Linked DNA regions of Stieleria varia. The protein of the gene in region 1 interacts with the protein of each later gene in a pairwise test. Links are inferred from orthologs where the notes say so. Each region holds a gene or a part of one and is shown on either strand. Other genes may lie near its edges. The genes, in order: leuS and ligA.

Region 1 (7,275 bases):
ACCAAGACGCCGCTCAGGCGTGTTGGAACGAGATGTTGCGTGAAAGCTCGTACGCATCGCTCAAGATCTTTAACATCATCGACTGGATCGGCAACGGGACACAGCCATACGAAGAAGCCATGGCGGCGTGCCAATACAGCCACGGCGGCTACGTCGATCGGATGAAGGAGTACATGAAGATCAGCAGCAAGCCGCCGGCAAAAACGAAGGGCAAGTCGAAAGCCAAGGCGAACTGAGAGTGTCGTTGACTCTTTGCGGTCGTTGACTCTTTGCGATTGGGATGCTCAGTGAACAACAGCCGTCATGGCCAATTGGCCGAGCGGCCTTCGACAAATGCACGGATGCCTTCGTTAGCGGCGTCGGTGGTACAGGCCGCGGCGCTGTCGGCGGCGACGGCCGAGAGTTGCGTCAACAAGGCTTCTCCGACACTTTCGTTGAGCACACGTTTGGTCGCTTGCAGGGCTTCCCGGGGGGCTTGGCCGCATCGCTGTGCCCACCGATTTGCCGCGACCCAAACTTGCGATGAGTCGACGACCTCACTGGTCAAGCCCATCGCATCGGCTTGAGCGGCACTCATCTCGGCATCGCTGAGCATCATGCGCGCTGCGATCGCTCCGCCGAATCGAAACGACATCAGGGCCGCAGTCGCGCCGCCGACCAATCCTCTTTGGACGGCGTTGGAGCTCAAGGTCGCGCGGTCGCTCATCACGAATAGGTCGCAAGCCAGCACCAGCGAGAGCCCCGCGCCGATCGCCTTTCCATCGACCGCTGCGACGATCGGTTTGGGGAAACGCAGCATCTGTTCCAGCAATTCGGTCAGTTCTTTCCAGATGGTGTGCCACTGGGCCATCGCTTCGTGTCCAGGCAATTGCGAGATTTCTGAAAAAACCTTGAGATCAACACCAGAGCAGAAATGGTCCCCGGCGGCGCTCAGCACGACCGCACCCACACGTTTTTCCTGGTGCACATCCGAGAACGCTTGTTTCAAATCCGCCACGAGTTGCGGGTTCAGCGCGTTGTGCGATTCTGGACGATCCAAGACCACCGTGGCGACGTTTTCGTGGACTTTGACGCGTACGTTCTGCATGGTTCGGAGCGGACGGTGGGCGGCCGCGAAAAAAAGGGGGAGGTTTGTAGTTTGTCCGGTCATGGTATCGTACCGCCTTGACGCACTGATCTGGACAGGACCCCACGAAAATTCAACCCCAATCATGACGCCATTTGAGCCCTTTCCCGACGTTCCGACACTGCAATCCGCCTTGGTCAACGATTTTTGTGCGTTGGCTCGCCGCTGTGTGGAGGCCAACGGGACGTTCAACGTTTCGCTCTCGGGCGGATCAACGCCCAAGGTCGTGTATGAGCGACTTCGGGACGAGGATTTGCCATGGGCCAGCATCCATTGGTTTTGGGGCGATGAACGAAATGTGCCGCATGACCACGAGGACAGCAATTGCCGGATGGTCCATCAAGCCTTGTTGGATCACGTACCTGTTCCGTCTGGAAATGTCCATCCGGTTCCGGTCCAGGTGAATGATCCCGCGGCGGCGGCCTTAGAATACGATCAAACTCTGCGCGAACATTTTGCCGGGCAACTGCCGTCTTGGGATTTGGTGTTGTTGGGGATGGGCGACGACGCTCACACGGCTTCGTTGTTTCCCGAAACACAAGCGTTGCAGTGCACCGACAGGCTGTTTGTCGAAAACTGGGTTCCGAAATTTGATGCCTTTCGTTACACGCTGTGCGCCGACGCGATCAATTCCGGACAGAACATCTGGTTTGTGATCACGGGATCGGCCAAGCAGGCCGCCATGCGTCAAGTCTTGTCAACGAATCACCAACCTCACTTGTATCCCTCTCAATTGATCAAACCGACTCAGTGGTACGTTTCGGCGGACGCGGTTCCCGCATAAGAGCCGCGGTACGCGCATAAATGCATCGTGTTGATGCCGTGCCATCGCTGTGTTGACTTTCATTTGCAACCTTTCCTTTTCATTCACACCCTCAGATGCCTCGCTACAACCCCGCAGAAATCGAACCACGTTGGCAAGCCTACTGGGACGAGAACAATACTTTTGCGACACCGGAGATGCCCGGTACCAAGAAACGCTATGTGTTGGACATGTTTCCCTATCCCAGTGGCGACGGCCTCCACGTCGGGCACCCTGAAGGCTACACGGCGACGGACATCGTCTCACGGTTCGCTCGCATGCGAGGCGAAAGCGTGCTGCACCCGATGGGATTTGACGCGTTCGGTTTGCCGGCCGAGGAGCATGCGATCAAGACCGGAGAGCATCCGCGGATTCAGACGCAACGGAACATCGACAATTTCACACGCCAATTGAAGATGCTGGGTTTCAGCTATGACTGGGACCGTGTCTTGGCGACGACCGACGAAGACTACTTTCGCTGGACGCAGAAGATCTTTTTGGTGCTCTTTGATACTTGGTTCGACGCCGAATCCCAAAAAGGGCGCCCGATCGATGAATTGCCCATCCCCGCTGAAATCAGTGCGGCGGGCAGCGATGCCGTCGAAACGTACAAGAACCAGCACCGCTTGGCCTATCAAGACGACGCGTTGGTCAACTGGTGTCAAGAGCTGGGCACGGTGTTGGCCAACGAGGAAGTCGTCGATGGCAAGAGCGAGCGTGGCGGATACCCGGTCAAACGGATCCCGCTGCGACAGTGGATGTTGCGGATCACGCACTACGCCGAACGCCTGTTGAGCGGACTGGATGATTTGGATTGGCCGACCGGGATCAAGAAACTGCAGCAGGATTGGATCGGCCGCAGCACCGGAGCTGAAGTCGACTTTTATACCGGCCCGGAATCGGAGTTTGATCGCTGGAAAGCTCAACGCAGTGAGTTGGGCTTTCCCGAACAACCCGGCGACTCCGCGTTGCGTGTCTACACGACCCGGCCGGACACCTTGTTCGGCGCCACCTACATGGTGATCTCCCCCGAACACCCGCTGGTCGACGCGTTGACCAGCCAGCAACAAGCAGCGGAGGTAGCAGCGTATCGCGAAAAAGCATCGTTCAAGAGCGACCGCGAACGCACCGAGGGCGACAAGGTCAAAACGGGTGTGTTCACCGGCTCGCACGCGATCAACCCGGTCAACGGCACACCGATCCCGATCTGGGTTGCGGATTACGTATTGGCCGGGTACGGCACGGGAGCCATCATGGCGGTCCCGGCGCACGACGAACGCGACTTTGAATTCGCGGTGCAGTTTGATTTGCCCGTCATCGCCGTGGTGGAGCCGGACGCAGATGATCCCAACCGCGATGCGATCTTGGCGGGCAAAGCGTGCTTTGCCGCACGAGGCCGCGCGATCAACAGCGGCAGATTCGACGGCAAGACGACCGACGAAGTCAAAACGGAGATCACGAGTTGGTTGAGCGAATGCGGGCAAGGCAGCGAAGCGGTCAATTACAAACTGCGTGACTGGTTGTTCAGCCGCCAGCGTTTCTGGGGCGAGCCCTTTCCGATCTTGCATGAGTTGGACGCCGACGGAAATCCGACCGGTCAAATGCGTGGCGTGCCCGACAGTGATTTGCCCGTGCGTCTGCCCGACCTGGAGGATTTCAAACCGCACGGTCGACCGGAACCGCCGTTGGCTAAGGCCGACGATGACTGGTTGTACGTCACCATCGACGGTAAGCGTTACCGCCGCGAAACCAATACGATGCCACAGTGGGCCGGCTCCTGCTGGTACTACTTGCGATACATCGATCCCAAGAACTCCGACGCATTAGTGGACCCGGAGAAAGAAAAAGCGTGGATGCCGGTCGACTTGTACGTTGGTGGAGCCGAACACGCCGTGTTGCACCTGTTGTACTCGCGGTTTTGGCATAAAGTCCTGTACGACCGTGGCTACGTCAGCACACCGGAACCCTTTGGTCGATTGGTCAATCAAGGAATGATTCTCGGGGAAGTCGAATTCACCGGATATTTTGACGAGAGCGGAAACCCAGTCTCGGCCAAGAAAACGCGAAAGAACGAACAGGGTGAGCGGGTCACGGCGGATGGATCGATCGTGGAGCTCAAACGAGTCAGCGAAGACGACGTGGAAAAGAAGGGCGAAGGGTTCGTGTTGAAGTCAGACCCGTCGATCAAAATCGAGAGCCGCGCGCACAAGATGTCCAAGAGTCGTGGCAATGTTGTCAATCCAGACGTGGTCGTCCGCGACTACGGTGCCGACGCGCTGCGACTGTATGAAATGTTCATGGGACCACTGGAAGCCACCAAGCCGTGGGCGATGGCCGGTGTCGGGGGAGTACGCAGTTTTCTGGATCGCGTTTGGCGAATGGTCGTCGACGATCGCGAAGATGAGTTCACGCTGCAATCAGCGTTGACCGATGAGCCTTGCGACGATGAACAGAATCGCGTGTTGAACTTGACCATCAAGAAGGTCACCGAAGACACCGACGCGATGAGCTTTAACACCGCGATCGCTCGGATGATGGAGTTCACCAACCATTTCACACGCTGCGAACAGCGACCCAAGTCGGCGATGCGAACTTTCCTGATCCTGTTGTCGCCCTACGCACCACACTTGGCGGAGGAGCTTTGGCGTGCTTTGGGAGGAACCGAGTCGATCTCCTTGGAGGCTTGGCCGCAATGGGACGAAGCCGCATTGGTCCAGGAGACGATCGAAGTTCCGGTGCAGGTCAACGGCAAGGTGAAGGCCAAGATCCATGTCCCGCCAGAGGCCGGAAAAGACGCAATGATGGAAGCTGCCTTGGCGGACCAGCGTGTCCAGTCACTGCTGGAGGGCAAGCAGATTGTAAAACAAATCGCGGTGCCCGGTCGCTTGGTGAATTTCGTGGTCAAATAAGGATGCCAATGGTTTCCCGGCCTGACGTTCGTCGATTAGGTTAGTTGATCACCGCTTCCGTTCGACACACCACCAGCACACCGCGACTCATACGCGACTTTCCGATGCCCTACTCAGCGACGGCCCTCTCCTCGATCCTGCGTTCCCCAACGCGGATTTTGGCGGTCGTGCTGCTGGTGGTTTTCGTCGCGGAAGTCGGGGTGATGTTTGTACTGCCCTACATCATGCCGTCATTTTTCGGCGAGTCGGGTAGAGCATTCTTGGATGCGGTCATGCTGACTCTGATTTGCGCACCCGTCCTGTGGTGGGTCATCATCGGCCCGCTGCGACGCGTCGCCGTTCAGGAACACTTGCGAAGCGAGACCATCGTCGCCAACGCCAGCGAAGGCATCCTGACGTTTGATTCCAACGGACGTATTTTGTCGTGCAATCGAGCCTGCTCGGAATTGTTCAGCATCCCCGCGGATGCTGTGGTTGGTAGCTCCACTAAACGCTTGATGCCTGGGATTCCGCAAAGCCTGGAGAACTTGCCTCGTGATTTCAGATCAACGTTCCAGGATGCCAGTGGCCAGTCGTTTCCGATCCAAGTCTCCATCAGTGAGTACCCATCGGAGTTGGGGCAATTGCGCATCGCAATCATTCGCGACTTGACCCAGTCCGAACAAGCCGAACAGGAACGGTTGATGATGGCTCGCGAAACGGAAGCTCTACGTGCTCAGCAGATGACCACGTTGGCTCAACTCGCAACCGGCGTCGCACATGAAATCCGCAATCCGTTGACATCAATCAAGATGCTGATTCAAGTCAACCGCAGCCTATTTGCCGAGGAAGGATTCCCGACGGACGATCTGGAATTGGTCGAACAAGAGATTCGTCGGATGGAGCGATCCGTCAACAGCTTGCTCGACTTTGCCCGCCCTGAAAAAGGGGAGACAAGCAAGTTCTCGATTCAGCACGCCATACATAACGCCGTTAAACTGATTGACGGACGGTGCAAGTCGCAGAGTGTCACACTTCGGCTCCACTGCCCCAGCGATCCGATCCTGATTTGGGGAGACGCCTCGCAAATCCAGCAACTGATGTTGAATCTGACCCTCAATTCGCTCGACGCCATGCCCGAGGGAGGAGACCTGGAGATCAAGGTCTCGGCAAGCGAACAAGAAGTTTGCGTCCACGTTGCCGACACCGGAACCGGAATCAGCGACTCGATGCTGCCAAAGCTTTTTACTCCCTTTGCCACCAGCAAACCCAATGGCGTCGGTCTCGGTTTGGGAATCTGTCGTCAGATCGCGGAATCACATCGCGGAACCTTGACGGGAGCCAACGGTTCCACCCAGGGAGCTGTGTTTCAACTGACACTGCCGATCGCGTCCGAAGGCAGCGGCGATGGACAGTCGTCGCCGTCGAGTTCCGCAGACAGTGACAAATCATCCGGCGAGGAATCATGCAAAGCCTGTTAGTCATCGACGATGAAGCGTCCATATTGAAGGCGTTCGAACGCGCCTTTGGAAGTGATACGACGACGGTTTTGACGGCAAGCAGTGGTGCTGAGGGGCAGGCTCTCTTTGTTCAATCCAAACCCGACGTCGTTGTCCTCGACTTGAGTCTGCCAGACACCAACGGCATCGAGCTGTTTACTCGCTTGCGTGAAATCGATCCACGCGTTCCCTTCATTTTTATCACCGGGCATGGGACGGTCCAATCGGCGATCGAAGCCACCAAGTTGGGAGCGTATGACTATCTGTTCAAGCCGCTGGAACTGGATGAAATCCGTAGCTTGCTGGAGAAGGCATTCAACCTGAGCCGTATGGTGAGGGTTCAACCGGTGCTGTCGGATGACGGGCAATCGCATGATGCGCTCAGCGACGCGATTGTCGGTCGATGCAGGGCGATGAAGGAAGTCTACAAGTCCATCGGCCGAGTCGCGCCGCAGAACCTGACCGTGTTGCTGCAAGGAGAAAGCGGCACAGGTAAAGAAGTCGTTGCGCAAGCCATCTATCATCACAGCGCTCGCGCCAATGGACCCTTTCAAGCGATCAATTGCGCCGCGATCCCCGACGCGTTGCTGGAAAGTGAAATCTTCGGCCACGAAAAAGGCGCGTTCACCGACGCCCACCGACAGCGGATCGGAAAACTAGAGCAGGCCGACGGCGGCACGCTTTTTCTGGACGAAGTTGGCGATATGTCACCGATGACCCAAGCCAAACTCTTGCGTGTCCTGCAAGATCAGACCTTTGAACGTGTCGGCGGCAACACACCCATCACGGTCGACACGCGAATCATTGCGGCAACCAATCACGATCTCAAACAGTTGGTCTCCGAAGGACTCTTTCGAGCCGACCTGTATTTTCGCCTCAGCGTGGTCACCATCCTCTTGCCGCCGCTGCGTGAACGTGAAGACGACATCAAGATTCTTGCCGAGTATTTCCTGAGACGCT
Region 2 (6,809 bases), 5.7 Mb from region 1 along the record:
GGCGACATCGGCCACCCGTGAGCGAACCAAACGGCCGTAGCGATCGACAAAGGTCTGCCAAGCGCCGGCGTCTCCGCGCAATAGATCCTCCACCAGCAGTCGATCTGCGGCGTGGGGCGGTGTCGCGACGGTGGAGGTGACGTCGGTTTCAGGCAAAATCCAGTTCAGTTCCCTTGGTCGGTCGAAACAGTCGACAGATCCATCAGTGGCAGCCCGACGGCAATTTCTTACATCAATCTGAAAAGATTTTCCCAGTTTACCCCGGCAGCACTCCTCTGGGGTCTCCCTGAATTGTCAGCGTCGCTCGTCTGGGCAATGATGTTGCCTGCTCCGAACTGCCTCCTCTCCGCAACGGCCAAGCTCCCATGTCCTCACCCTCGAAACGCATCGAAGAACTTCGCCGGGAAATCCGCAGGCTGGATCACCTGTACTACGTCGAGGCAACGCCCGCGGTCAGCGATCTGCAGTACGATCGGATGCTGGAGGAACTGAAGCGTCTGGAGGAGCAGCATCCCGAGTTGCGATCCGAGGACTCGCCCACCCAACGCGTCGGTGATGCGCCGGTCGAACATCTCAATCAAGTCGAGCATCGTGTCCCGATGTTGTCGATCGACAACACGTACAGCCGAGAGGAGCTGGCGGCCTACTTCACGCGGACGGAAAAACTGCTCGAGGGTGAATCGATCGCTTGGGTGATGGAGTACAAGATCGACGGGGTCGCCGCATCGGTCCGCTACGAAAACGGTGTGATGACCCAGGGCGTCACTCGCGGCAACGGCAGCGTCGGCGATGACATCACGCACAACGTACGCACCATCCGCGACCTGCCGCTCAGAACCACCGGCGAGTCCGCCCCCCCGGTCCTGGAGGTGCGTGGCGAAGTCTACATGACCAACGAAGACCTGGCGGATTTGAACGAGCGTCAAGTCGCGGCGGGACAACCGCCCTACAAGAACACTCGCAACGTCACCGCCGGCACCATTCGTTTGCTCGACCCGGCCATCGCCGCTCAACGTAACTTGAGGTTCTTTTGCCACGGCGTGGGCGAAATCGACGGGCTTCAGTCCAGCGACCACATGTCATTCTTAAACGAAGTCGGTGAGCTGGGCATCCCGCCCACACCCAACGTGCAACTGCTGGCAGATTCCAAGGCGGCACTGGACGCAGTGGCAAAGCTTGAGCTGGAAATGCCCGACCTGCCCTTTGAAGTCGACGGGATCGTATTCAAGGTCAATGACTTTGCTCAACGAGAACGACTGGGCATGCGAAGCAAGAGTCCCCGCTGGTTGATCGCCTACAAATTCGAACGCTACGAAGCCACAACGACCCTGGAACACATCAGCGTCCAAGTCGGCAAGACGGGCACGGTCACTCCCGTCGCGCACCTGACTCCCGTCGACATTGCCGAAACGACTGTCTCTCGCGCATCGCTGCACAACGCCGATGAAATTCAGCGTCTGGACGTCCGTGTCGGAGATGTGGTCGTGGTGGAAAAAGCGGGCAAGATCATCCCCAAAGTCGTGCGTGTCGAAAAGCACCTTCGCAAAACCGAACTGGAGCCCTTTCGCTTCCCCACTCATTGTCCCGAATGCGACACGCCGCTGTCGCGTGACGAAGGAGGCGTTTACATCCGTTGCTCCAACCCAAGTTGCCCGGCGCAATTGCGTCAGCGGTTGATCTATTTCGGCAGTCGACCCGGAATGGATGTCGATGGTCTTGGCGAAGAGTTCGTGGACTTGCTGATCCAGCGAGATTTGGTCAGCAACTATGCCGACCTGTATCGCTTAAGCGTCGATCAAGTCGCCCAGTTGGACTGGCTGAAGCAACGCAAGGGCAAGGACGGTGCAATGGTCGACGTGAAGGTCGGCGAAAAGAATGCAGCCAACTTGATCAACGGGATCGAGGCCAGTCGAAAACGCGGCCTCGCACGTGTGCTTTCATCCATTTCCATCCGCCACGTCGGTCCGCGTGTCGCCCGGATCATCACGGGCAAGTACGAGACGCTGGAAAAGCTTCGCGGTGCATCAGTGGAGGACTTGGCCGGCATCCATGAGATCGGCGATGCGATCGCGAAAAGCCTGCATGAGTTTCTGCACAGCGATTACGGGCGAGAAACGCTCGACCAATTGGCCGAGGTCGGAGTCGAACTGTTTGATCCGGAAACACCTCAAGACGCGACCGGTGGTCCCCTGTCGGGCAAGTCCGTGGTCGTTACCGGAACACTGCAGCACTACAAACGCGACGAGATCAAAGCCCTGATCGAAAAACTCGGCGGACGCGCCTCCGGCAGCATCAGTAAGAATACGGACTTCCTCGTCGCCGGAGAAAAAGCAGGCAGCAAACTGGACAAAGCCAACCAGTTGGGCGTCCAAGTTCTCACTGAAACTGAGTTTCAGCAATTGGTCGACGAAAGTACGTCGGACTTGCAAGGTTAATATGTTGCGGGCGAGTCAGGCTAGAAAGCCTGACGTACGGATCGCATAGGGTTGTTTTTTGCGTAACGCAAGATCGAATGAACTTGGAGCCCGAATGCCGCAGGTCTCGGTAATTGTGGTACCGTTGGTGCTCATCCGTTCGGGTCACCCACGTGGGGCGATGGGCACAATAACATATTCTGAAAATCGTCTCGGCGTTCATCACCAACTCAGCCGCTCCTGACTCATGGCTTCATCGCTCACCAAACCGCTCCTCTTCTTCGCACGTGAATGAATCATGTCTGTACCCATCGTCGCCCTAATTGTCGGCATCGATCATTGGCTCAAAGAAGACCTGCACAAACTCAAAGGCGCCGTCAATGACGCCCGGTTGATGCAGCGTGTCCTGCAAGATCGCTTCGGGGCGACCGATGAAAACGTCCGCATGTTGCTCAATGAAGAGGCAACGCGAGAGGGAATCACGAAAGCCTTTCAAGAACACTTGATCGATCGAGCCAAATCTTGGAGGGACGCCAATTCTGGGGAACCGTCACCCGCGTTCGTTTTCTTTTACGCCGGTCACGGTAGCCGAGCGACCGACCCGACGGGGACGCAACCCGATGGCAAAGACGAAACCATCGTTCCCTACGATAGCCGTGTCGGCGAGGTCTTTGACGTCAAGGACTGGGAGATCGGTGGATGGCTCGATCAACTGACTCAGTACACCGACAACGTCACCGTGATCATGGACTGCTGCAACTCCGGCAGCGGGACTCGTGACATCGATGAACCGGGCACGGCACGGGTTTGCGAAGCCGACGAGCGTCCTCAGCCGACCGGCCGACCGATCAGCGACCAGCCCAAAACCGAATCGGTCTCTGTCGACGTGGATAACGACAACGAAATAGACGACGAGCACGCAACGACTCGTGGTTCATCAGATGATCAGCCCGCCACAGGCAGTGGATCAGGTTCGATCGATCGATACGTCGCCTTTGCCGCCTGCCGCAGCTATGAAGCGGCCAAGGAGTACACGGTCAAGAAAGAGGAGAGCAAATTCGAAGACAAACGTCGCTACAAGCAGGGCGCGTTCACTTGGCTGTTGGCCAAAGAGATGATGAAGCTGCCACCGGACGAAAAGATCACCTATCAAGAACTGTTCGAACGGGTTCGATACCAAGTCCATCGCATGTATCGATCTCAGATGCCGCAGTGCGAAGGCGACCGCAATCGGCTGCTCTTCGGCGGCGTCCGCGTCACCCGTGACCCCATGGTGACCGTCATCGAATCGGGCAAGAACGGTATTTGGATCGACGTGGGTGCCGCCCACGGTTATAGCGTGGGTGCAAAGTTCAACGTCTACCCAGAGAACACGCGAACGGTTGACGCAAATACTCTTCCGATCGCGACCATGACGGTGGCGGCGACCCAAGCCGTTCGCAGTCTGTGCACCAGCGACGATGACCGCCAGATTCCGGAACTCTCTCGCGCAGTCATCATCGGATCGCCATCGTCGCTGTCCCCCAGCAACGTGTTCATCGAGGCCGACGATGAATTCGTGCAATCGGAGATCACCGATCGCTTGGCTCAGCAGGACATCGCGGGTTACATCACGATCACTGACGACAAAGACAACTCGGACTTTCGCATCGGTGTGTCCAAAGACGGCGACAACGTCACCCTGCGTGATCGAGCCGGCAAGCTCTTGGTCACGCCGACCAGTGTCGACGAACTGGATCTGTTGGCCGCTGATCTGTCAGGTCTGTGCCGCTATCACAATGTGTTGCAACTGGAGAACCGTTCCACCGAGACCCATTTGCAAGGCAAGGTCACCGTCGAGATCCATGCGATCGACGACGACCCCACTGCGATCGTGCCCAATGCGACCATGGGCGCGGAGGACGACAAGAACAACGGACGTCGCGTGCTGGGCATCAAGCCCATCGAAAAGACCGTCGACGGGATACCCATCGTTCCGATCGATGCCCCCATCGCGATCGGCATCACCAATCACTCCGATGAACCGCTGTACTGTGAAGTCATCAGTTTTGGCTACGACTATGCCATCGTTCCGTTGATCAGTTTGACCAGCGGCGGATCACTCAAGCGTGTCATGCCCGGCGGAACCATCTGGCTGGGGCGAGACGAAAATGGACTGAAACTCAAGTTCCGCTGGCCCAAGGACCCTGACGCCAAGAAATACTTTGTCGAGGGTCGCGAGTTTCTCAAGGTCATCGCGACCAAGGATGAACCCAACTACCTGATGCTGCAACAAAACGGACTCAGAGTTCCCTACCAGAAGGAAGAAGGCACACGAGCCAGCGGCGGTTCTGATCTTGATCAACTGTTCAATCAAGCCATGGCGGGTTCTCGGGCGCTCGGCCTGGAAGCGGAAAAGACGATCAAGCACGACTGGACCACGAGCGACCTGGAGTATTTGATCGTTCGACCGGATGACCAACGCAGTCAATCCATCCCGGCAGGCAAGAGTACGGACCTGGATCAGTTTGACATCACCGTCACAACACCCAAGAGCCTGTCCTGTGAAATCAAAGTCCTGACCGAGCAGGAGACCACACGATCGACGCAAGCGGAATCGATTAGTCGCCCGACCGCAATGGTGTGGAACACCGACACCCTCATGCCGGTCACCGTGACCACCCGCAGCAGCACCGCTCCCGAGGGCGTCGCCATCGAGATCAACGCGGACGCGTCGGACTTGGACTCGCTGTCACCCGATTCGCCGCTGACGTTGGAACTCAACGGAGAGGAAGACACAGAGGGCACACTGATGGCCGTCGCATGGGATGGCCAAACAGCCATCCCCGTTGCGGTTTCGAAAGATAATCGACTGGAGATCTCGTGGTTGCCACATACCGCGGTGCCCGCGGCAGGCTCTGCCGATCAAGATGAGTCCCAGGAAACCACTCGCAGTTTGCTGCGGACGATCAAATTGTATTTGTTCCGGAGTGTCAAAATCCCGTCGCCTGAACTAGGACTCCATCATGTTCGATTCGTCCCGACCGAGCGAGTTGCAACGGAGCCCTTGAGGACTCAAGAACGCACCGAGTCGATCTCCTCAGGGGAGGTTCGCTATCGCCCCGTCACTGCCCAGCAGCCACAGTCGGGGCAACGCGTTGCTGTTCTGGTTCACGGTTTTGCATCTGACAGCAAGACAATCCTGACAGAGCTATCTATTCTGATTGGTCCCCAGTTGTCTCGGTACGATCACGTGTTGGCATTCGATTACGAAAGCTACAACACGCCAATTTCCGAAAACGGAAAGACGCTGGCGGAGCAATTGACCGAAGCGGGGATGAACGCCGATGACGGGATCGAACTCGATGTCTTTGCGACTTCCATGGGTGCCTTGGTCGCCAGATCGATGGTCGAGCAACATGGCGGTGGTGCCTTTGTCGATCGCTGTTTCTTGGCGGGGCCGCCCTCTGCTGGCAGTCCTGCGATCCGCGCCAAGATGGCGGTGCCGCTGTTGGCCGCCACGATTGTCAACTTGGCCTGCCCTGCGATCGTCAACAGCTTTCTCAACGCAGGCATTCGCAAAATCGAGCGAGACGCGGTCGGGCTGAACGACATGTCACCCGGGTCCGATTTCCTCAAGGCACTGCACAAGGCTGGCAAACCGGATTCCACTCGTTACTGCATTCTGGCCGGCAATTTTGACCCGTCGCGGATGGCCAACCCCTGGACTCGGTTGCTGGCGACCACGGCCGACGTGGCTCTGAACCTATTTTTTGCCGACAATCACGACCTGATGGCGAGCACCAGCAGCATCACGACCGTCAACGGCAAGAATATCGAGATCGCGACGGTGCCCTGTCATCATTTTCAGTATTTTCAGACTCCAGAGTGCGGCAGTAAGCTGGAATCCTGGCTCGGAATGTGAGACACTCTGGGCGATTCGATGCCGGTGGCCAGAAGTCTTCGTACCCTTGCCCGTTGTGATCACTGAAATGTTACGCATCCAGATCCCACTCGCTGTCTTGGTTTTGACCTTGGTATCAGCGATCTCCCCGCCGGCGTACGGCGGAATCGTGCTGGACTACAGCAACGACCAAGCCAATGGGGACTTCTTTGGCAACAACCCAACCGCCAAGAATGCGTTGGAAGCCGCCGTGGCGGACATCAACGCTGTCCTGAATCTCAACCTCGGCGCGATCACCAATGACGTGGCCACTGGCACCAGCGGCGGTGGGTCGACGGAACTCAACTTTGATTTCAGGTATTCGTACACCAACCCGTCCACCGGAGCATCGGTAAACATCGCGGATACCACGTTGCCCGCCAACGAGATTCGCATCTTTGTTGGTGCTCGTAACCTGGGAGGGACGACGTTGGGTCAAGGTGGGCCGACGGGTTCGGGTATCAACATCTCGG

What was found.
Region 2: the proteins of leuS (region 1) and ligA interact in binary tests that used the Escherichia coli proteins (3 or more experiments, as listed by UniProt). The link is inferred for Stieleria varia from one-to-one orthologs.

The regions. Positions count from the first base shown.
Region 1 is NZ_CP151726.1:6,005,081-6,012,355, reverse strand. The notes cover bases 1,672-5,037. They hold leuS (leucine--tRNA ligase), read left to right. Parts: upstream 1,672-2,005; coding sequence 2,006-4,837; downstream 4,838-5,037. Other genes in these bases: Pla52nx_RS20340 (sensor histidine kinase), read left to right, coding at 4,882-5,037; pgl (6-phosphogluconolactonase), read left to right, coding at 1,672-1,910. Outside these bases: Pla52nx_RS20360 (sulfatase-like hydrolase/transferase), read left to right, coding at 1-236; Pla52nx_RS20355 (enoyl-CoA hydratase/isomerase family protein), read right to left, coding at 302-1,087; more of pgl, read left to right, coding at 1,212-1,671; more of Pla52nx_RS20340, read left to right, coding at 5,038-6,297; Pla52nx_RS20335 (sigma-54-dependent transcriptional regulator), read left to right, coding at 6,282-7,275.
Region 2 is NZ_CP151726.1:334,014-340,822, forward strand. Bases 1-2,900 are described here. They hold ligA (NAD-dependent DNA ligase LigA), read left to right. Parts: upstream 1-365; coding sequence 366-2,435; downstream 2,436-2,900. Other genes in these bases: Pla52nx_RS01295 (RNA polymerase sigma factor), read right to left, coding at 1-156; Pla52nx_RS01305 (caspase family protein), read left to right, coding at 2,713-2,900. Outside these bases: more of Pla52nx_RS01305, read left to right, coding at 2,901-6,318; Pla52nx_RS01310 (PEP-CTERM sorting domain-containing protein), read left to right, coding at 6,386-6,809. UniProt on the Escherichia coli protein: DNA ligase that catalyzes the formation of phosphodiester linkages between 5'-phosphoryl and 3'-hydroxyl groups in double-stranded DNA using NAD as a coenzyme and as the energy source for the reaction.